DNA from 2 places in the Streptomyces sp. NPDC088794 genome. Region 2 is predicted to be linked to the other one. Evidence: riboswitches for the same ligand, from Rfam matches in the RefSeq annotation. Region 2 holds a riboswitch; the other holds the start of a gene.

Region 1 (10,739 bases), on a different contig from region 2:
CGTGCGCGCCGGGCGGCAGGCCGGTGCCGACGGAGGCGAGGGAGGTCGCGGTGGTCGCCGGGTAGCCGGTGGTCAGGGGGCGGCCGGTGCCGCCGCGCGAGCTGCCGAGCAGCGAGGTGAGGAAGGGCGCCTCGTCGGGGTGCGCCTTCAGCTGCTCCCAGCCGAGGCCGTCGATCAGGAACACGCAGTTCCGGTCGGCGGGGGTCAGCTCGGTGATCGCGGCGGTGGTGCCCGGTACGGACATGCCCGCGGCGAGGGTGGGCAGCAGGTCGGCGAGGGAGCCGCTGCCGTACTCGGGCAGCGGGGCGGAGTCGACGGCGAGTGGTTCCGGGTACGCGTCCCAGGAGGTGGACTGCGCCATCAGCGGGTGACGTCCGCGGTCGCCTCGGAGAGCGACTGCGCGAAGGCCAGGGACTGCCGCACCGTGTCCGGGCCGTCCCCGGCCTCGCTGACCCGCAGGCTGAGGTCGTCCGCCGTCGAGTTCCCCGTATAGCCGTGGTCCGCCTCGCAGTTGGGGTCGCCGCAGGCGGCGGGCTCCAGGTCGATGCGGGCGACCGCGCCCCAGCCGATGGTGAGGACGACCTCGCGCGGCAGCGTGCCCGGCGTGTACTGCTCCGGGTTGGCGACCACGCGGCTGAGCACGACCGACGAGATCCGGCTGAGCTTCACGGACTCGGTGGACGTCGTCGCGTACGGCGTCGGGGAGGTGCTGTCGGCGGCCTGCTCGTCGGTGTGGCTGACGATGAAGCGGTTGGCGGTGAGGACGAGCACCGTCACATGCCGCCGCACCTCGTTCTGGTCGAACGTCGTCTCCTGGTGGACCAGGTACGACCGGATGGGCTCGCCACCCAGGGCGGCCTCCACCGCCTCGGCCACGAGGGCCGGGTAGTAGCCGCTGCGCTCGATCGCCGCTCGCAGCCCCTGGGTCGTCGTACTGGTCTTGGCCATGATGTCCATCCTACGGGGGTGGACTGACTACGAGGCACCGGTCACGGCCGTCTCCGTGACCGTCTCAGTAGACGGGAAGCGTGCGCGGGCCGAGGTCGTCGCGGGCCGGTGCCGGGGCCAGCCGGACGGAGGCGCCGAGAACGCTCAGGCCACGGGGTGCGACGACGACGGGCTCCAGGGTGACCGCGACGACCTCGGGGTGATCGTCGACGAGCCGGGACACGCGCAGCAGCAGTTCCTCCAGTGCAGGCGTGTCGACCGGGGTGGAGCCGCGCCAGCCGAACAGGAGCGGTGCGGTCCGGATCGACCGCACCATGGAGGTCGCCTCCCGGTCGGTGACCGGGATCAGCCGATGCGCCATGTCGTCGAGCAGCTGCGAGGCGGCTCCGGCGAGCCCGAACGACAGCACGGCTCCGGCCGCCGGGTCGATGACGGCCCGTACGACGGTGTCGACCCCGCGCGGCGCCATCCCCTGCACCACCGGGCGCAGCTCCTCCGGCTTCCCGAACAGCTCGGTCAACTCGGCGTACGCCCGCCGCAGTTGCTCCTCGTCCGCCAAGTCCAGACGGACGCCGCCCAGGTCGGCGCGGTGCCTGAGGTGGGGGGCGGTGGCCTTGAGGGCGACCGGGTAGCCGACGGTCCCGGCGGCCCGGACGGCGTCGTCCGGGGTGAACGCGGGGAGGGCCCTGCGTACGGGGATCCCGTACCGCCCGAGCAGCTCGCAGGTCTCCTCGGTACCGAGGGTGAGGCCCTGCCCGCGCGCGAGCATCCCGTCGATCAGGCGGGCCGCACCCTTCTCGTCGATGTCCGCGTCGATGGACTCGGGCACCTTGCCTGGCTCGGCGGCCTCGCGGCGCCACTGCGCGTACTTCACGGCCTCGCCCAGGGCGCGGACGGCGCGCTCGGCGGCGGGGTAGGCCGGGATGAGGCGGGCGGCGGGCGCGTCGGGGGCCGCGGTCTCCGACGCCTGTACGGGCGGGGGCAGTTGCTGCGAGGGGCGGAGCCGGCGGGCGCCGGAGGGCTTGGTCTCGGCCTGGGGCGCGGTGGCGACGGCAGCCGACAGCGCCTCGGCGAGGCCGCCGAGCTCGACGTGCACGACGAGCACCGGCTTGCCGGGGACCTGTTCGGCGGCGGAGCGCAGCGCCTCGGCCAGTTCGGCGTCGGCGACCGAGGTCTCGCCGATGGCGGGTATCGCGGTGACGACGACCGCGTCGCACGCGTCGTCGCCGAGCGCGCGCAGCAGCGCCGCGTGGAAGTCGCCGGCCGTCGCCCCGGTGGTCAGGTCCAGCGGCCGCAGCGGCCGCAGTCCCTCGGAGAGACAGGCGTCGTAGGTCAGCAGCCCCAGCGACTCGGAGTTGCCGAGGATCGCCACTCGGGGTCCGGCCGGCAGGGGTTGGCGGGCGAGCAGCAGTCCGCTGTCGACGAGGTCGGTGATGGTGTCGACGCGGATCACGCCGGCCTGCCGGAGCAGCGTGGTCACCGTGGCGTGCGGCAGCCGGGTCGCCTGGACGGCGTGGCCCTGGGGGGCGGAGCCGGCGCTCTGGACGACGACCAGCGGCTTGGCGGCGGCGGTGCGCCGGGCGAGGCGGGTGAACTTGCGCGGGTTGCCGATCGACTCCAGGTACATGAGGACGACGTCGGTGTCCGGGTCGTCGTACCAGTACTGGAGGACGTCGTTGCCGGACACGTCCGCGCGGTTGCCCGCCGAGACGAAGGTGGAGACGCCGGTGACCCCGGTGACGCCGCCGCCGCGTCGGTGCAGGCGGGAGAGGAGGGCGATGCCGATGGCACCGGACTGGGCGAACAGGCCGATGCGGCCGGGGCGGGGCAGCTCGGGGGCGAGGGAGGCGTTGAGCCGTACCTCCTGCGCGGTGTTGATGACCCCGAAGGCGTTCGGTCCGATGATGCGCATGCCGTACGTGCGCGCGTGGCGGACGAGTTCGCGCTGGCGGTCGCGTCCCTCGGGACCGCTCTCGGCGTATCCGGCGGAGACGACGACCAGTCCCTGTACGCCGTGTTCGCCGCACTCGGTGACGATCTCGGGGACGTGGTCGGCCGGCACGGCGACGACCGCGAGGTCGACGGGTCCGTCGATGTCCCGCACCGAGCGGTGGGCGGCGATCCCGTCGAGCTCCTTGAGGTCGTCGGGGAAGGCCTTGTTCACCGCGTACAGCCGCCCGGTGTACCCGGCGTCCTTGATGTTGTCGAGGATGCTGCGTCCCACTCCCCCGGGCGTGCGGCCGGCGCCGATGACGGCGACCGAGCCGGGCACCAGCAGCCGTCGCACCGACCGTGCCTCGGCGCGCTGTTCACGCGCGCGTTGGACCGCGAGCGAGCGGTCGGTGGGCTCCAGGTCGAACTCCAGGCGGACGACACCGTCCTCGAAGCTGCGCTTCTGGGTGTAGCCGGCGTCCATGAAGACTTTGATCATCTTGTTGTTGGCGGGCAGCACCTCGGCGGCGAAGCGGCGGATGCCGCGCTCGCGGGCGACGGCGGCGATGTGTTCGAGGAGCGCGGAGGCGACACCGCGTCCTTGGTGGGCGTCCTGGACGAGGAAGGCGACCTCGGCCTCGTCGGCCGGAGCGGACGCGGGCGTGCCCTCGGGACCAATGCGGTCATAGCGTACGGTGGCGATGAACTCGCCGCCGATCGTGGCCGCGAGCCCCACCCGGTCCACAAAGTCGTGGTGCGTGAAGCGGTGGACGTCCTTCGCGGACAGCCGCGGGTAGGGCGCGAAGAAGCGGTAGTACTTCGACTCGTCCGACACCTGCTCGTAGAAGCTGACCAGGCGGTCCGCGTCGTCGACGGTGATGGGGCGGACGCGCGCGGTGCCACCGTCGCGCAGCACGACGTCGGCTTCCCAGTGGGCGGGGTACTCGTGCCGGTCCGACGAGGTCTGCATGGGCCCCAGCGTACGGCTCGCGTATGACAACGGCGCGAGGCAGTCTGTGGGGAACACGCCTGTCCGCCGGGGACGGTGGAAGGGTGTGCGTCGGGCCGAGGCCGCGGCCCGACGGCACGCTATGGAAAACTGGTCTAGACAACATGGTCTAGACAACCTGAGACACTGAAGGGCAGCATCACATGGCTGAGCGCCGCGTCAACGTCGGCTGGGCCGAGGGCCTCCACGCCCGCCCCGCTTCCATCTTCGTCCGAGCCGCCACGGCCACAGGCGTCCCGGTGACGATCGCCAAGTCCGACGGCAACCCCGTCAACGCGGCCTCCATGCTCGCGGTTCTGGGCCTGGGCGCCCAGGGCGGCGAGGAGATCGTCCTCGCTTCCGGGGCCGAGGGCGCGGACGCCGCGCTCGACCGGCTGGCGAAGCTGGTCGCCGAGGGGCTCGAGGAGCTTCCCGAGACCGTCTGAAAATCGAATTGAGGGATACGGCACGCGTCACTTCGACGACACCGTCCCACAACTCCGAAGGGCTCGCCCGAATTACCGGGCGAGCCCTTCGAATTTCCCGAGTTCGGGCAGCAGAAATAATCCCCCTGGAATTACCTTCTCTTTGTATACGGCGCCCGTGTTAATGCCGCACACCCGACATGTTTACGGGATGTTGCGAGTTCCTCACACGCTCCGCGCGCTCCCCGGTGCCGAAGCGCAGCCGGTGCGCGCCCGTCGAGTGCTCGGTGTGCAGGGCGGTGATCGCCCGCGCGCGCTCGGCGTCCCCGCGCGCCACGGCGTCGACGATCGCGCCGTGCTCCGCCCAGGACTCCACGGGGTTGGCCGGCGCCTCCACGGCGTACATCCAGGCGATCTTGTGACGCAGCTGGGTCAGCGTCGAGGTCAGCGCGTGGCTGCCGGAGGCCTGGGCGAGCGTCTCGTGGAACCAGCCCCCCAGGGAGCGCAGATCCTCACTGTTGCCCCTCCTGGCCCGCTCCTGGCCCAGCCTGACCAGGCCGCGCAGCACCTTGAGGTGGGCCTCCGTGCGCCGCTGGGCGGCCCTGGAGGCTCCGAGCGGCTCCAGCAGCATGCGCATCTCCAGCAGGTCGGCGGCCTCCTGCTCGGTCGGTTCCGCGACGCACGCGCCCGCGTGCCGCCGGGTCACCACGAAGCCCTCCGCCTCCAGCGTGCGCAGGGCCTCACGGACGGGGACGCGCGAGACGCCGTAGCGTCGCGCCAGCAGTTCCTCGGTGAGCCGGCCGCCGCGCTCGTAGACACCGGCGACGATGTCGTCCCGGATGGCCGTGCACACCGAGTGCGCCGGAATACGCATGTCCGACCTCCGTCTTAATCCCCGTGAAACGTCGCCGGTTGACGTGTGTTCAGTGACTCTATTGCAATCGGCTGGAATTTCCGACGGGGGACCGGAATCGATGGATATTTTTTGGACAGAGAGCGGACAGAAAGACCGAAAGCCCCGGCTCGGAGAGCCGGGGCTGAAGAAGATCTCGCGGTCCGTCGTCAGACGTTCACGCCATGCGAACGAAGGTAGGCGACGGGGTCGATGTCCGATCCGTACTCGGGGGTCGTGCGGGCCTCGAAGTGGAGATGCGGACCGGTGACGTTGCCGGTCGCGCCGGAGAGGCCTATCTGCCGGCCCGGGGTGACCGTCTGGCCCACCGAGACCCCGATGGACGACAGGTGACCGTACTGGGTGTAGGTCCCGTCGTTCATCTTGATCACTATCTGGTTGCCGTAGGAGCCGCCCCAGCCGGTCTCCACGACCGTGCCGGAGCCGACCGCGTGGACGGTCGTGCCGCTGGCCGCGTGGAAGTCGATGCCGGTGTGGCTGCCGGAGGACCACAGCGAGCCGCCGCTCTTGTAACCCGTCGAGACGTACGAGTTCGAGATCGGCGCGACGAAGGTGTTGAGGCGCTTGCGCTCGGCGGCCCGGGCGGCGCGCTCCTTCGCCTCGCGTTCCTCCTTGGCCCGCGCGGCGGCCTTCTTGCGTGCCGCCTCCGCCGCCGCCTTCTTGAGGGCGGCCTCCTCGGCCGCCTCCTTCTGGGCGTCGGCCTGGGCGTCGATCTTGGCGGCGATCGTGTCGCCGATGGTGATGACGGGGGTGAAACCGGTCTGCTCGACGGCGCTCTCGGCGGAGTTGTCCGCGGCGAGTGCCGGAGCTGCCAGGGTGCCGACGACGCCGGTGGTGGCGAGTGCCGCGACGCCCGCCGCGCGGGCGGTGGTGCGCTTCATGCGGCTGGGACGACGGTGCTTCCCGGTGGCGCAGGTGAACGCCATGTACTGGGTGGTCCTTTCCTTCCTTCTCGCCTACCGGGTTAGCTGACGGGTTCGGAGCAGGAAGGTCTCCTACGGACCCCCTCGCGCAGCGCGCGGGCGTCCGATTCACCCCAGGGACATTGGGTCCCCGGCTCCCCTGGCTCGCGCCGGACGGGGACTCGGCGATGACTGTCCGGTGCCGCGGATGCGGCGCGGTGCCTGACGGACAGCCCGGATGACGCTAAACGGGACAACTTTCAATCCCCAAACGGATCACGGCTTTTGTAGCGCATGCCACAGGGCAGACAGGCAACCTCTCCCTCAATTCGGACATACGGGGGCCCTGGTGACGCATCCGTCACCAGGGCCCCTGCGCGCGCGTGGCGCCCGCTCCGCCTCCGCCCGGCCCTACTCGGCCGGGACGACGGTGACTTCGCCGATCCCGAGAGCCTCCACGGGCTCCTTGATCTGCGCCGCGTCACCGACCAGGACGGTCACCAGACGGTCCACCGGGAAGGCGCTCACGGCGGCCGCGGTGGCCTCCACGGTGCCGGTCGCGGCGAGCTGCCGGTACAGCGTCGCCTGGTAGTCGTCGGGCAGGTTCTGCTCGACCTGGTCGGCCAGCGTGCTCGCGACGGCCGCCGCGGTCTCGTACTTCAGCGGCGCCACGCCCACCAGGTTCTGCACGGCGACATCGCGCTCGGCATCGGTCAGACCGCCCTCGGCGAGCGTGCGCAGCACCGTCCACAGGTCCTGCAGCGCCGGGCCGGTGTTCGGGGTGTCGAAGGAGCCGCTGATGGCGAGCATCGCGGCCCCGGTGCCGTCCGGGGCGGACCGCAGGACCTGCCCGAACGCCCGAACGCCGTAGGTGTAGCCCTTCTCCTCGCGCAGGACGCGGTCGAGGCGGGAGGTGAGGGTGCCGCCCAGGCAGTAGGTGCCGAGCACCTGCGCGGGCCACACGCGGTCGTGCCGGTCGGGGCCGACGCGGCCGATGAGCAGCTGCGTCTGCACGGCGCCCGGGCGGTCCACGATGATCACGCGCCCGGTGTCGTCGGCGGTCACCGGCGGCACGGGACGCGGCTCGGCCGAGGAGCCGGTCCAGGAGCCGAGGGTGTCGCCCAGCAGCTCGTCGAGGTCGATGCCGGTGAGGTCACCGACGACCACGGCGGTCGCGGTCGCGGGACGGACGTGCTTCTCGTAGAAGGCGCGTACGGCCGCCGAGTCGATGTTCTCGACGGTCTCCTGGGTGCCCTGGCGCGGGCGCGACATGCGCGAGCCGGCCGGGAAGAGCTCCTTGGAGAGCTCCTTCGCCGCACGCCGGGAGGGGTTGGCCAGCTCGTGCGGGATCTCGTCGAGGCGGTTGGTGACCAGGCGCTCGATCTCGCTGTCCGCGAACGCGGGCGCCCTGAGGGCGTCGGCCAGCAGACCGAGGGCCTTGGTCAGGCGCGAGGCGGGCACTTCGAGGCTGATCCGGACGCCGGGGTGGTCGGCGTGCGCGTCGAGCGTCGCGCCGCAGCGCTCCAGTTCGGCCGCGAACTCCTCGGCGGAGTGCTTGTCGGTGCCCTCGGAGAAGGCCCGCGCCATGATCGTGCCGACGCCGTCCAGGCCGGCCGGTTCGGCCTCCAGGGGCGCCGCCAGGAGAACCTCCACGGCGACGACCTGCTGGCCGGGACGCTGGCAGCGCAGGACGGTCAGGCCGTTGTCGAGCGTCCCGCGCTCGGGGGCCGGGAACGCCCACGGCCTGGCCTCGCCGGCCGGGGGCTGCGGGTGGAATTCCATCGCGGCGAGCTCGGTCACTTGGCCGCCTCCTCGTTCTCGGTGGGCTCGGCGGACTCGGCGTGCTCGGCGTGCTCGGCGTGCTCGGCGTGCTCGGCGTGCTCGGCGTGCTCGGCGTGCTCGGCGGCGACGGGCTCGTAGACGAGCACCGATCGGTTGTCGGGGCGCAGTCGGGCCTTGGCGATCTCCTGGACCTCTTCCGGGGTCACCTCCAGGACGCGCTGCACGGCGGTCAGGGCCAGCTGCGGGTCGCCGAACAGGACGGCGTACCGGCACAGTTCGTCGGCGCGGCCCGCGACCGTGCCGAGCCGGTCCAGCCACTCGCGCTCCAACTGGGCCTGGGCGCGCTCCATTTCCTCGGCCGTGGGGCCCTCCTCGGCGAACCGGGCGAGCTCCTCGTCGATGGCGGTCTCGATGACCGGCACCTCGTAGTCGCCGGACGTCTTCACGTCCAGCCACCCCAGGGAGGGCGCGCCGGCCAGCCGCAGCAGACCGAAGCCGGCCGCGACGGCCGTACGGTCGCGCCGCACAAGGCGGTTGTAGAGGCGGGAGGACTCGCCGCCGCCGAGAATGGTGAGCGCGAGGTCGGCCGCGTCGCTCGCGCGCGTGCCGTCCTCGGGCAGCCGGTACGCCGCCATCAGGGCGCGCGCCGGCACCTCCTCCTCGATGACCTCGCGCAGCTCCTCGCCGATGATCTCGGGCAGCGCGCCGTCGCGCGGGACGGGCTTGCCGTCGTGCGTCGGGATGGACCCGAAGTACCGCTCGATCCAGGCGAGCGTCTGCTCCGGGTCGATGTCGCCGACGACCGACAGGACGGCGTTGTTGGGCGCGTAGTACGTGCGGAAGAACGCGCGCGCGTCCTCCAGGGTGGCCGCGTCCAGGTCGGCCATCGAGCCGATCGGGGTGTGGTGGTAGGGGTGACCCTCCGGGTAGGAGAGGGCGGTCAGCTTCTCGAACGCCGTGCCGTAGGGGACGTTGTCGTAGCGCTGCCTGCGCTCGTTCTTCACCACGTCCCGCTGGTTCTCCATGGACTCCTCGTCCAGGGCGGCGAGCAGGGAGCCCATGCGGTCCGCCTCCAGCCAGAGGGCGAGCTCCAACTGGTGGGTGGGCATGGTCTCGAAGTAGTTGGTGCGCTCGAAGCTGGTGGTGCCGTTGAGCGAACCACCCGCGCCCTGCACCAGTTCGAAGTGTCCGTTGCCCTTGACCTGCTTCGAGCCCTGGAACATGAGGTGCTCGAAAAGGTGAGCAAGACCCGTGCGCCCCTTGACTTCGTGGCGCGAGCCGACGTCGTACCAGAGGCACACCGCCGCGACCGGGGTCAGGTGGTCCTCCGAGAGCACCACGCGCAGGCCGTTGGCCAGGCGGTGCTCGGTCGCTGTCAGGCCGCCGGTGTCTGCCTGGTCCGTGGCCGTGTGACCCATGGGCATGTACGTCCCTTCGATCGCGAATGCTGCGGTGGAAACCGGGGTTTTCCCACCGGTCCTGCCACTGTATGCAAGCGTGCGGACGGGCGGCGAAGTTCCCGGTGGACGTACGCCCAGAGCGGATCGCGTAGCCTGCGGGCACGCCGGGCACAAGGGTCGATGTCGGGTCCTCGTCCGCGTTGTCAGTGCCGCGGTCCACAATGGTCGCGTCAGATACCGTTCACGCTTCAGCAAGAGTGAGCCGGAGGGGCGCGGCACCCACGTGAGCGACCCGTAGGCGAGCTACCAGAAAAGAGGAGCCGGCAGCGATGGCCCGCCGTAGTACGAAGACCCCGCCGCCCGACGACTCGTACGAGGAGAAGATCCTCGACATCGACGTCGTCGACGAAATGCAGGGCTCCTTCCTCGAGTACGCGTACTCGGTCATCTACTCCCGAGCCCTGCCGGACGCCCGGGACGGTCTCAAGCCGGTGCACCGCCGCATCGTCTACCAGATGAACGAGATGGGACTGCGCCCCGACCGCGGCTACGTGAAGTGCGCGCGCGTGGTCGGCGAGGTCATGGGCAAGCTGCACCCGCACGGCGACGCGTCGATCTACGACGCCCTGGTGCGCATGGCCCAGCCGTTCTCCATGCGTGTGCCGCTCGTCGACGGCCACGGCAACTTCGGCTCGCTCGGCAACGACGACCCGCCGGCCGCCATGAGGTACACGGAGTGCCGGCAGGCCGAGGCCACCAGCCTGATGACGGAGTCGATCGACGAGGACACGGTCGACTTCACCCCCAACTACGACGGCCAGGAGCGCGAACCGGTCGCCCTGCCGGCCGCCTTCCCGAACCTGCTGGTGAACGGCTCGTCGGGCATCGCCGTCGGCATGGCGACGAACATGCCGCCGCACAACCTCGCCGAGGTCATCTCGGCCGCCCGCCACCTGATCCGCTACCCGAACGCGGATCTGGACACCCTGATGAAGCACGTCCCCGGCCCCGACCTGCCCACCGGCGGCCGCATCGTCGGCCTCTCCGGCGTCCGGGACGCGTACGAGACCGGCCGCGGCACCTTCAAGATCCGCGCCACGGTCGAGATCGACACCGTGACCGCCCGTCGCAAGGGCCTGATCGTCACCGAACTGCCCTTCACCGTCGGCCCGGAGAAGGTGATCGCCAAGATCAAGGACCTGGTCGGCCAGAAGAAGATCCAGGGCATCGCCGACGTCAAGGACCTCACCGACCGCGCCCACGGCCTGCGCCTGGTCATCGAGATCAAGAACGGCTTCGTGCCGGAGGCCGTCCTGGAGCAGCTCTACAAGCTGACGCCGATGGAGGAGTCCTTCGGCATCAACAACGTGGCGCTGGTGGACGGTCAGCCCCTCACCCTGGGTCTCAAGGAGCTCCTCGAGGTCTATCTCGACCACCGCTTCGAGGTCG
Region 2 (10,739 bases):
GAACTCCAGGGACTCCCGCAGCCGCTCCGGCGTGATGTTGGAGACGGCGATGTTGCGCACCTTGCCCGCCCGCACCAGCTCGTCGAGCGCGCCGATGATCTCCTCGACCGGGATCTCGGGCTGGTCGAAGTGGGTGTAGTAGAGGTCGATGTAGTCGGTGTCCAGGCGGCGCAGCGAGGCGTCGGCGGCGGCCTTGATGTTGGCGCCGGACAGGCCCTTGTACTCGGGGTGCTGGCTGACCTTGGTGGCGATGACGACGTCGGCGCGGTTGCCGCGGGCCTTGACCCACTTGCCGATGATCGTCTCGGACTCGCCGCCCGAGTTGCCCTCGATCCAGGCCGTGTAGGAGTCGGCGGTGTCGACGAAGTTGCCGCCGGCCGCCGCGTAGGCGTCCAGGACGGCGAAGGAGGTCGCCTCGTCCGCCGTCCAGCCGAAGACGTTGCCGCCGAGGGAGAGGGGGAAGACCTCGAGGTCGGAGGAGCCGAGCTTGCGCAGAGAAGCAGAGGAGGACGTCATGCTTCACATCAACGCCGGCCCCGGAGACCGGTCTTCCGCCGGAGCCGCAAAGTTCCCGTAAACAAGCGGAGTCCGCTGTTCCGGGAACCTGGCGATGTGTCGGTGTCTGCCGACGACTACTGCCTCAGGGGGTGAGGCCCTTGCTGCGCAGCCACGCCATCGGGTCGATCCCGTCGGCCTGGCCGCCGGGGTGGACCTCCAGGTGCAGGTGCGCCCCGGTCACGTTGCCGGTGGCGCCCACACGGCCGATGACATCGCCGGTGGCGACCTTCTGGCCCACGCTCACGCCGATCGACGACTGGTGGCAGAACCACAGCTCCGTACCGTCGTCGAGGGTGAGGATCGTGCGGTAGCCGTACGAGCCCGCCCAGCCGGCCTCCGTGACCGTGCCGCTGTGGATGGCCTTGATGAGCGTGCCCGTGGGGGCGGCGAAGTCGAGGCCCGTGTGGTAGCCGGAGGACCACAGGGAACCGGCCTGCCCGAAGGTGCCGGTGATCGTGTACGAGGCGACCGGCAGCCGGTACTGCGTGGCCAGCTCCGCCAGCTTCGCGGCCTCGGCCTTCTTCTTGGCCTCCGCCTCCGCCTTCTTCTTCGCGGCGGCGGCCTTGGCGGCGGCCGCCTTCTCCGCCTTCGCGGCGGCGTCGTCGACCTGCTTGGAGAGGGAGGCCTCGGTGGCGTACTGGACCTTGCTGTCGACCTGAACGCGCTGCGACTCGGCCTGCGCCATGATGCGGTCGCGCAGCACCTCGCCGGCGTCCTTGGTGCCCTGCGCGGTCTCGCTGGAGGTCACGCCGACGCTGCTGAGCGCGGTCGGGGACCCCTTGGCGGGGCTGGGGGTCTCGCCGAAGACCGAGCCGACGTTCGGCAGGTCGGGCACGGAGATGGAGACCGGCGGCTTGCCGGTGTTGGCGCTGGCCATGCCGCCCGCGCCGACGGCGGCTATGACACCGACGCCCAGAACCGTGGAGCTGCGGGCGAGTCCTCCGCCGCGCTGCTTGGAGACGCGGTGGCGACCGCGGTTGGGGCGGACGGAATCCTCGGTGGGGTTCCATTCCTCCCAAGGGCCCTCGTCGGTGCGGTATCCGCCGTAGCCGAACGTCTCGTTGTCACGCTGGCTCGGCACGAACGGGGCCGCCGGGGCAGGGGGGTTGGACGCCACCTGGGCGTACTCCTTCCTTCCTTCTCGCCTACCGGGTTAGCTGACGGGTTCGGAGCAGGAAGGTCTCCTACGCGCGTAAACCGGTCGTGCGTACACGACGGACTACTTGCGATTCACCCCAAGTTGGTGGTTCCCCGGTTCCCTTGCGGGATTCGGCACGTGCGCACGGAGCCGACTCTTGTGACGGCTGGGACGACCGCGCTGCGTTATCGAACGTTAATAGACACGGGGCAGGGATTCCAAGCTGTTCGGCTTGATCATTAACGTTTTCACGCAGGACGTTCAGGCCATGACCGGTGAAAATCGGGCGAGTTGACCAAGCCTGTGAATCCACACAGGTATTGACGGGATGTCAGTTGTTGGGCGGAGGGCGTTCGCCTGCTCACCGGGCGTGACAACGGTCGGAAAGCCGAGCGGGAAATGACTCAGGGCCGGAGTCCGATGATCCGGACTCCGGCCCTGGGCCGTTAGTAGCGGGGACAGGATTTGAACCTGCGACCTCTGGGTTATGAGCCCAGCGAGCTACCGAGCTGCTCCACCCCGCGCCGTTGTGTTCTCCACTGTACGCCATCCGCGGGACGGGAGTGACCAAGGAGCGGTCGGGGAGCGGCCGGGCCGGTCAGGCCGCCGGGTTTCCGGCGTGGGTCAGGGTCTCCCAGGAGACGAAGAGATCGTCGGTACCGGCCGGGCGGGTCTCCTCGGCCAGCTTGTGGGCGGCCGGGACGGAACCGCCGAGCCGGTCCTCCAGGTGGTTGAGGGCGACCTCCAGGTCCGGACCCATGTTCCGGTCGACCTTGCCGCCGCACAGCCACGCGGGCGGGTTCTCGCCCAGCTGGTAGCGGGCGTGGAACGCGAGGGCCGCGGTCAGCCGGTCCTTGACCTCGCCGTACAGGTCGACGCCCTGGTGCCAGGCCGTCTCGGCGATGTGAGCGGTGGCGGCGAGCGAGTAGCCGACGTGCTTGAAGTTGCGGCAGGTCTCCTGCGCGACGCCGTCCTTGTACGTCCCCTGCTTGAACCAGTACGTCGTCAGCTTCTGCGGCGTGTTCATGGTCGAGCCGGCCACGGTGAGCGGCACCTTGCCGTCCTTCTCCAGATAGAAGTAGGCGGGCACGCGGTCGCGGAAGCGGGCGAGGGCGGCGTCGAAGGCCTTGTGGTCGTTGGTGAAGACGGCGATGCCGATCGCCGCGTCGGTCATCGCGAGGTCCCAGTTGCCGTTGTAGTCGGGCAGCTTCTCGGTGACGTACGGCTGATAGGCGGTCCGCAGCATCTTCTCGAACCGCGCCACCCGGTCCGCCGGCCACCCCGCCCCCGGCGCGTACCGCACGATCTCCGCGGCCCGCGCCCACGTCGACCCGGCCCACGCGGTCTGCAGCCCCGCGTCCTCCTCGGAGTGCCGCTTGATCTTCGCCGACCAGGCGTCCATGATCTCCCGCGCCTTCAGCGCGTGCTCCTGCTTGCCGGTGACGCTGAAGAGCAGTGCCTGCGTGTACGCGGCGATCGCGTCCTCCCGCTCCTCCACGCACCCCTGCGCGACCTTGCCGCCCCAGGGACAGTCGACGTTCTCGTACGGCTCGGGGCGGTACTTGTACGACCCGTACTTGCTGTCCCGCATCTCCAGGAACGCCTTCAGCCACGGCTGCTTCCCGGCGGTGACGTTCTTTCGTACGGAGTCCAGCTGCGCCTTGCTGACGAGCACGCCGGGGTGGGTGAACGTGGCGTCCGGGGGGAGGGCGCGGGCCATGGTCCGGGTACCGGTGTCCGTGCTGCCGCACGAGGCGACGGTCACGGTGAGAAGGGGCGCGATCAGGAGCACGGCGGCTCGTTTTCGGGATGGCCTCACTGGTACCAGTACCTCCGCGTATGTCCACTCCGGGTCACTCGCAGCGTGACCCTTCGGGGTCTTGGGCGCAGGATCTGTTGGGCCGATCGGACTGTGGGGGGCGTTGGTGTGGGCGTCCGTTCTGGGGGCTGCCGCCCCCAGGCCCCCGCTTCGGCCTGGACGGCCTCGTCCTCAAACGCCGGACGGGCTGAGAAGATCCGGACCCGGCCTTGAGATGTGCCGACCGGCGCGAGAGCGGGACCGACCGGCGCCGAAACGTGCTGGCCGCTCAGGCCGACAGGTGGCGGTTCGGTTGCTTCGCCCGCTCCTCGTACTCCGGGATCACGACCACCTCGACGCCCTGCCCCGCCAACAACCCGTTCCCGTCCGCCGCCGTCACGAATGTGTCCGGCTCGCGCCAGGCCGTCACCACGCGGCGTACGCCCGCGTCGAGGATGAGCCGGGCGCAGGGCTTGGGGCGGGAGGCTCGGTGGGCGCAGGGTTCGAGGCTGCTGTAGATCGTGGCCGACGGGAGGCGGGGGTCCGTGGGGGCGAGTTTCGCCAGGGCCGCCTCCTCCGCGTGGACCACCGGGTCGCCGCCTTCGCGGGAGTGGCCGCGGGCCAGCTCCGTGCCGTCGGCGGCGACCACGACCGCGCCGACGCTGAAGGCGGTGGTGGAGGGCGGGCAGTGGGTGGCCAGTTCGCAGGCCAGGCGGAGCCAGTGGTGGTCGGCGGCGGTGGGGAGCGGGCCGGTGCCGGGGGCGGTGGGCTCGTAGCGCATGAGGACGACGTCCTCGATCTGCCGGGTTTCGAGGAGGCGGAGGCGGCCGGCTTGGTAGGGGCCGGGGCCGAAGAGGCGGGGCGCGGTCGGGGTGCCCACGAAGAGCGGGGACAGGACCAGGTGGAGTTCGTCCGCGAGGCCCTCCTGGAGCAGCTGGGTGTGGATCGTGCCGCCGCCCTCGACCATGAGGCGGTCGATGCCGCGCGCCTCGTGCAGGTGGGTGAGGAGTCGGCGCCAGTCCAGGTCGGGGCCCAGCGGGACCACGTCGGCGGCGATGCCCAGGGCGTGCGCCCGGTCGGCGCCCTTGTCCGTCGTGTACAGGACCTTCTCGCCGCCCGTGTGCCAGAAGTTGGCGGCCGGGTCGAGTTCGCCGGTGCCGCTGACGGTGACCTTGAGGGGGTACTCCGGCCGGCCCGACGCCACGCGAGCGGCGCGGCGCTCGGGCGAGTTCACCAGCAGGCGCGGGTTGTCGGCGCGGATCGTGCCGGCGCCGACCAGGATCGCGTCGACGGACGCCCGTACCTCGTCGACCCGGTCGAAGTCGGCCGGGGAGGAGAGCAGCAGACGCTCGGGGCCGGTGTCGTCGAGATAGCCGTCGAGGGAGACGGCGGCGGACAGCAGGACGAACGGGTGGGGCATCGACGCGCTCTCTCTGCGAGGCGGGGCTGGGTGTACGGGACTCGGTCCACGGAGCTGGGTTCGAGTTCTCTATAAGGTGGGGCTTGGTTCAAGTTTGAAACAAACCTACACTGGTCCCATGACGACTCGCTGGCTCACCCCTGAGGAGCAGCGCGCATGGCGCGCGTACATCGCCGCATCGCAGCTCCTGGAGGACGCGATGGACCGGCAGCTCCAGCAGGACGCCGGCATGCCCCACCTGTACTACTCCATCCTGGCCAACCTCTCCGACGTACCGGACCACCGGCTGCGGATGACCGATCTCGCCGGGCGGACGAAGATCACCCGGAGCCGGCTGACGTACGCGGTGACGCGGCTGGAGAAGGACGGTCTGGTACGGCGCGAGGGGTGCCCGTCCGACAAGCGCGGCAGCACCGCGGTGCTCACCGACGCCGGCATGGAGACCCTGGTGCGGACCGCTCCCGGGCACGTCGAGACGGTCCGCGCGGCCATCTTCGACCATCTCACCCCGGAACAGGTGAGCCAGTTGGAGGAGATCGGCACGGGCATCGTGCGGGCGCTGGAGGGCGACGGGACCGAGGCCACGCGGGAGGACGTCCCGTGGCGCCGCCGGTCGTCCTCGTCCTCGCCCTGTACGTGACCCGGCCCACAAACCAGTTGCTTCAAATTTCAAGCATGGGGTAGGGTCCGTGATCGTGGATCTGCTTCAGTTTTGAAGCAGATCGGTATTCGTCCACCGGACCGGGAGAACCCGCATGCCTGACTTCCCTGCCGCAACGCCGCGCTCCCGCGTCCGGGTCCCGCTGCGCTTCCACGACGGCTACACCGTCGACACCGAGATGGTCACCTTCCACGGCCTGACCGACGGCCAGGAACACGTAGCGGTCGTCCTGGGCGAACCGGCGCCCGGCACGACCCCGCTGGTGCGCCTGCACTCCGAGTGCCTGACCGGCGACGTCTTCGGCTCGGCCCGCTGCGACTGCGGCCCGCAGCTGCGCGAGGCGGTCGAGCGCATAGCCGAGCGCGGCGGCGTCCTGCTCTACCTGCGCCAGGAGGGCCGGGGCATAGGCCTCTACAACAAGCTCGACGCGTACGCCCTCCAGGACCAGGGCCTGGACACGTACGAGGCGAACGCGGCCCTCGGTCTGCCCGAGGACGCCCGCGACTACACGGCGGCGGCCCAGATGCTCCGGTCCCTGGGGATCGACGAACTGGACCTGCTGTCCAACAACCCCGACAAGGCCGACCAGTTGCGCTCCCTCGGCATCTCCGTGCGCGACCGCGTCCCCACCGGTGTCTTCAAGACCGCGCACAACGTCCGCTACCTGCGCGCGAAGGTCCTCCAGACCCACCACACCCTGCCGCTGGGCCAGTTGACGGAGCTGAACGCGGGCTGATGGGCTCGACGGGGCCGGTCGGGGCGCATACCCGGGCGCCGCGGGCTCACCACACGCAGGGCAGCCGCACCTCGATCACCGTGGGGCCGCCGACCGGGCTGGACAGCTCCACGGTCCCGTCGAGCGCGGCGACCCGCCGTCGCATGCCGAGCAGCCCCGAGCCGCTCGTCTCGTCGGCGCCGCCGCACCCCTCGTCGGCGACCCGCACCCGCAACCCGCGCTTCATCCGGGCGAGTTGGACCGAGGCCCGGGACGAGCCGCTGTACTTGGCGGCGTTGGTGAGCGCCTCGGCGACGACGAAGTAGGCGGCGGCCTCGACGGCGGCCGGCGCCCGCACCCCGTCGTCCTCCAACCGCTCCACCTCCACGGTCACGTGGAGCCCTCCCCCACGCTCGGCTTCGCTCGCGCGGGGGGACCCCCACCCTGCGGCCAGCGCACGCACCGCGCCGACCAGGCCGCGGTCGGTCAGGATCGGCGGGTGGATGCCGCGGACGACGTTCCGCAGGTCGGTCAGCGCCTGTTCGGCCTGTGCCTGGGCCTCGTCCAGCAGCTTGCGCCCGGTGTCCGGGTCGCGGTCGTAGGCGCGTTTGGCGAGGCCGATGCGCATGGACAGCGCGACCAGGTTGGCCTGGGCGCCGTCGTGCAGATCGCGTTCGATACGGCGCAGTTCGGCGCCGTGCGCGGCGATGGCGTCGGCGCGGGTGGCGGCCAATTCCTCGACGCGGGCGGCGAGTTGAGCCTTCGGCGAGGGCTTGAGCAGGGCGGTCGACCAGTCGGCCTCCAGATCCGCGATCCGCGTGATCAACGGCAGCACGACCGGCGTCCGCCGCAGCAGCCCGCTCCACACGCCGTCGACGACCAGCCCGACCGGCCACAGCGGCAGCGCGAGGACGATCAGAGCACCGTAGAAGTAGTCCGCGACCATCCACCGGAAATCCGTGAACGTCCCGGGATCGCGCACGGCGATCCGGATCCGCTCCCGCACGGTCCCGGTGATCGGCTGATAGGCCTCCGGGATCCGTTGCCCGGTCCACGCGGCGGTCATCCCCCGCTTGGCCCCGGCGATCCTCCGCACCAGCAGCACGGTCTCCGGCAACAGCCACGCCCCGACCACCGCCAGCGTCCCGATGGCCGTGATGAGCAGCACCGTGACGAAGATCCACAGGCAGAACGCCATCAGGGCGGCGAGGAGCAGATGCCCTGTGGCCCGCGCGGCCTGCCGCATCGTTGTCCTCATACGGCAACGCTAAGCGACGGAGGCGGGCGGCGCGGTGTAGCGGGCTACACCCTTTGCCCTGGTGGGAGCGGGCTCCCGTACACCCCTCGAAACCCCCGCACGCGCCCGTTGAACGGCTCGCCCAATTGCGACGTATCAGTCACTGTGGGTGGCACCGGGCTGAGCGTCCGGTGCCGTACGAAGGGGGCCCAGCGATCTCACCGGAACCGAGCCGATCCGTCAGCACGCTCGACGTCGACACGATCGACGCGGGCACGCTCGACGCGCCCGTACGCCCGGCACCGCAACGGGACGGCGGCACGCCGGAAGCACGGGTCCCCCGCCATGTGCCGGGCCTGGACGGCCTGCGTGGCCTGGCCGCCCTCTACGTGGTCCTGTTCCACTGCTGGCTGCTGGCCTTCCCCGGTTTCCCGCGCAACTCGGGCCCGTCCTGGCTGGGTTGGCTCATGTACGGCCGTCTCGCCGTCGTCTTCTTCCTCGTCCTGTCCGGCTTCTCCCTGGCCATCTCCGCCGCCCGCAACGGCTGGCACCCGGGCGGCACCGCGCGTTTCCTGAGCCGCCGGGCCTGGCGCATCCTGCCGCCGTACTGGGCGGCCCTCGTACTGAGCGTGGCGGTCGCCTACTTCATCGTCCCCGCCTCGCACTTCGGCCCGCCGAACCTCAAGACGGTCGTGGTGTACGGCCTGTTGGCCCAGGACGTGACGACGGCACCGACCCCGAACGGGGCGTTCTGGTCGATCGCGGTGGAGGCGGAGCTCTATCTGCTGTTCCCCGTCCTCCTGTTCATCCGGCGGCGCCTGGGCGCGGTCGTCCTGGTGGCGGGCGTGACCCTGCCGGTGGTCGCCCGCGGCCTCATGGCAACGAACGCGAACCCCGTCGAGGGCATGAACTGGCTGACCCCGAACCTCGCCCCGGTCTTCGTGGCCGGCCTGGTCGGCGCCGGGATCGTGGTCGCGCGGGACCGGATCCGACGGCTCCCGTGGCACTGGCTCGCCGCGCTGGCCGCCGTACCGGTGCTGTCCGTGATGGTCGTCAAGGGCTCGACCTGGACGGTCACCCACTCGTTCTGGGTGGACCTGGCAGTGGCCCCCGCCATGACGCTGCTGCTGGTGGCGGTGGCGACGGGCCGCCCGACCTGGCTCATGGGCCTGCTGTCGACCCGGGCGATCCGCAGCCTCGGCGACATCTCGTACAGCCTCTACCTCATCCACCTGCCGATCGTCATGATCGCCGTCCGTGAGATCGCTCCTCGCGTGGTCTCCCCCGGCCTGCCGACCTTCGCGGTCACGGTCCTGCTGAGCGTGCCGGCGTCGCTGCTGACGGGGTGGGTGTTCGCCCGGTTCTTCGAGCTGCCGTTCAAGCGGAACCGTTCGTGGCGGGCGATGCGGGTCGCCGGATCCCGAGCGTGACAGCTAGTTCGTGGGTGCGGCGCAGAGGGCGTGGTCGACGAGGGTGCCCGTCGCGCGGTTGAGGGCGGCCAGGTCGGGCGGCGCGGTGGTGGTCGTGATGGAGACGGTCACCGCACGGGTGCCGTCCGCGCTCACGGCGGGGCGGGTGTTGACGCCGGCGCCATCGCCTTCGTGGGTGTAGTAGAAGCCCCCGCAGGAGAGCGGAATCCTCCGCAGCCCAAGGCCGTAGGTCCCCACCGGCATCTCGGCCACGTCCTCCGGGTCGTCGGTCCGCTCGACGGTGGTCCGCATCTCGCGCCACTGCGCGGCGGGGAGCAGTCGGCCGCCGACGAGGGCGCGGAAGAAGGTGTTCAGATCGGCGGTCGTACTCACCACACCGGAGTCCGCGGTGTGCTGAAGGCTGTGCTCGGTGACGTCGAGACGCTTGCCGTCGGGGGTGGTCAGGTAGGCGTTCACGTGCGGGTCGGGAAGGCGGGGGTCGGACCCGGGGATGGACGTGTCCCGCAGGCGCAGTGTCACGATCACCCGGCGCTCGACCAGTTCCTGCCAGCTCGCGCCACCGGCCTTCTCGGCGATCATCCCGGCGAGCAGGTAGTTGGTGTTGGAGTAGGCCCACCGAGTGGCACCGCCGGGTTGGGCGACGAAGACCGGCGGGTGCTTCATCGCCACCGCGACCAGGTCGGCGGCGGGCGTGGTGTCGTACCGGTTCTCGTCGAAGTGGTTGATCAACCGGTCCTGGATCTCCGGGTCGTCGACGTAGTCGTACAGCCCACTGGTCTGCCGGAGCAGGTCCCGCACGGTGATACGGCTGCCGTCGTTCCCGTTCCCCGCGACGACACCGGGCAGCCAGTGCTCGACGGTGTCATCGAGCGACAGCCGCTTCTCGGCGACGAGTTGGAGGACGACGGTCGCGGTGAAGGTCTTCGTGGTGCTGGCCACGCGGAAGTGGGAGTTCCAGGGGATGGGGGCGGGGGAGTCGGCGGTGCGGGTGCCGATGCGGGCCATGAGTCGGGCGTGGTGGGGTCCGTCGACCCTGGCCAGGACGTTGACGTCACCGCCGCCGGCCCGGCGCACGGCGGCGAGGTCCTGCCGGAGCTGGGCCCGGGTGTAAGGGTGGCCGCCGGTCGAGTGGGCGGCGGCGGTACCGGCGGTCGCGGGCAACGTCAGTGCGAGCAGCGCCGCGCCGAGTACGACGGCTCCGGTCTTCCTGGACGACTGAATCCGCATGATCTGATCCCCCGTTGCTGTGGTCCTGATCGGTGACGATCACCAGCGAACCGCGTCTGCGGCGCGGAGAGGATGGAGGTGTCCTCCGGGTTCGGGGTGTACTCAGGTGCACCCTTCAACGCGTTTCCGGGCCGAGGGCGTCGCGGACGGCGGCGAGGATGGCCTCCGTGTCGGCACCCAGCACGCGGGCGGAGAAGGTGAAGTCCCGTGCCAGGGCCATGAGTTGGGAGGCATGGTCATGGGTCGGGCGGGCCGGCGGCGCCGCGACCCGGGAACCGGCTCCCCGGCGCGTGCGGATCAGGCCCTCGGCCTCCAGCTCGCGGTAGGCGCGGGCCACGGTGCCCGGAGCGAGGCCGAGGTCCGTGGCCAGCTGACGCACGGTCGGCAGCCTGTCGCCCTCGGCCAGCCGGCCGGTGACGATCAGAGCGCCGAGCTGCGCGCGGATCTGCAGGTACGGCGGTACCGGGCTGGTGGTGTCGACGCGTACGGCAGGCTCATTCACCGGCGCGGTCCCCCTCCGCCACGTCGTCGACGGCCCGCGGGGCCACCACGGTG

Evidence for each region. A riboswitch is a leader RNA that binds a small molecule or an ion and turns the genes downstream of it on or off. The one in region 2 is predicted to bind cyclic di-AMP.
Region 1: linked by a shared signal. The riboswitch ahead of ACIP6U_RS25610 (M23 family metallopeptidase) and the one ahead of ACIP6U_RS48080 (M23 family metallopeptidase) in region 2 are both predicted to bind cyclic di-AMP.

Annotation. Positions count from the first base shown of each region.
Region 1 is NZ_JBIVKB010000009.1:243,258-253,996, forward strand. It holds gene ACIP6U_RS25585 (alkaline phosphatase family protein) at 1-361, opposite strand, end outside; gene ACIP6U_RS25590 (DUF5998 family protein) at 361-948, opposite strand; gene ACIP6U_RS25595 (GNAT family N-acetyltransferase) at 1,013-3,850, opposite strand; gene ACIP6U_RS25600 (HPr family phosphocarrier protein) at 4,033-4,314, shown strand; gene ACIP6U_RS25605 (GntR family transcriptional regulator) at 4,475-5,167, opposite strand; gene ACIP6U_RS25610 (M23 family metallopeptidase) at 5,356-6,132, opposite strand; cyclic di-AMP (ydaO/yuaA leader) riboswitch at 6,146-6,306, opposite strand; gene ACIP6U_RS25615 (M16 family metallopeptidase) at 6,520-7,908, opposite strand; gene ACIP6U_RS25620 (M16 family metallopeptidase) at 7,905-9,308, opposite strand; gene ACIP6U_RS25625 (DNA topoisomerase (ATP-hydrolyzing) subunit A) at 9,620-10,739, shown strand, end outside.
Region 2 is NZ_JBIVKB010000035.1:21,879-32,617, forward strand. It holds gene ACIP6U_RS48075 (aldo/keto reductase) at 1-516, opposite strand, end outside; gene ACIP6U_RS48080 (M23 family metallopeptidase) at 641-1,675, opposite strand; cyclic di-AMP (ydaO/yuaA leader) riboswitch at 1,686-1,843, opposite strand; tRNA gene ACIP6U_RS48085 (tRNA-Met) at 2,147-2,220, opposite strand; gene ACIP6U_RS48090 (alginate lyase family protein) at 2,295-3,416, opposite strand; gene ACIP6U_RS48095 (dihydrofolate reductase family protein) at 3,784-4,914, opposite strand; gene ACIP6U_RS48100 (MarR family winged helix-turn-helix transcriptional regulator) at 5,033-5,554, shown strand; gene ribA (GTP cyclohydrolase II) at 5,670-6,311, shown strand; gene ACIP6U_RS48110 (histidine kinase) at 6,358-7,548, opposite strand; gene ACIP6U_RS48115 (acyltransferase family protein) at 7,719-8,957, shown strand; gene ACIP6U_RS48120 (serine hydrolase domain-containing protein) at 8,961-10,184, opposite strand; gene ACIP6U_RS48125 (GntR family transcriptional regulator) at 10,300-10,686, opposite strand; gene ACIP6U_RS48130 (hypothetical protein) at 10,679-10,739, opposite strand, start outside.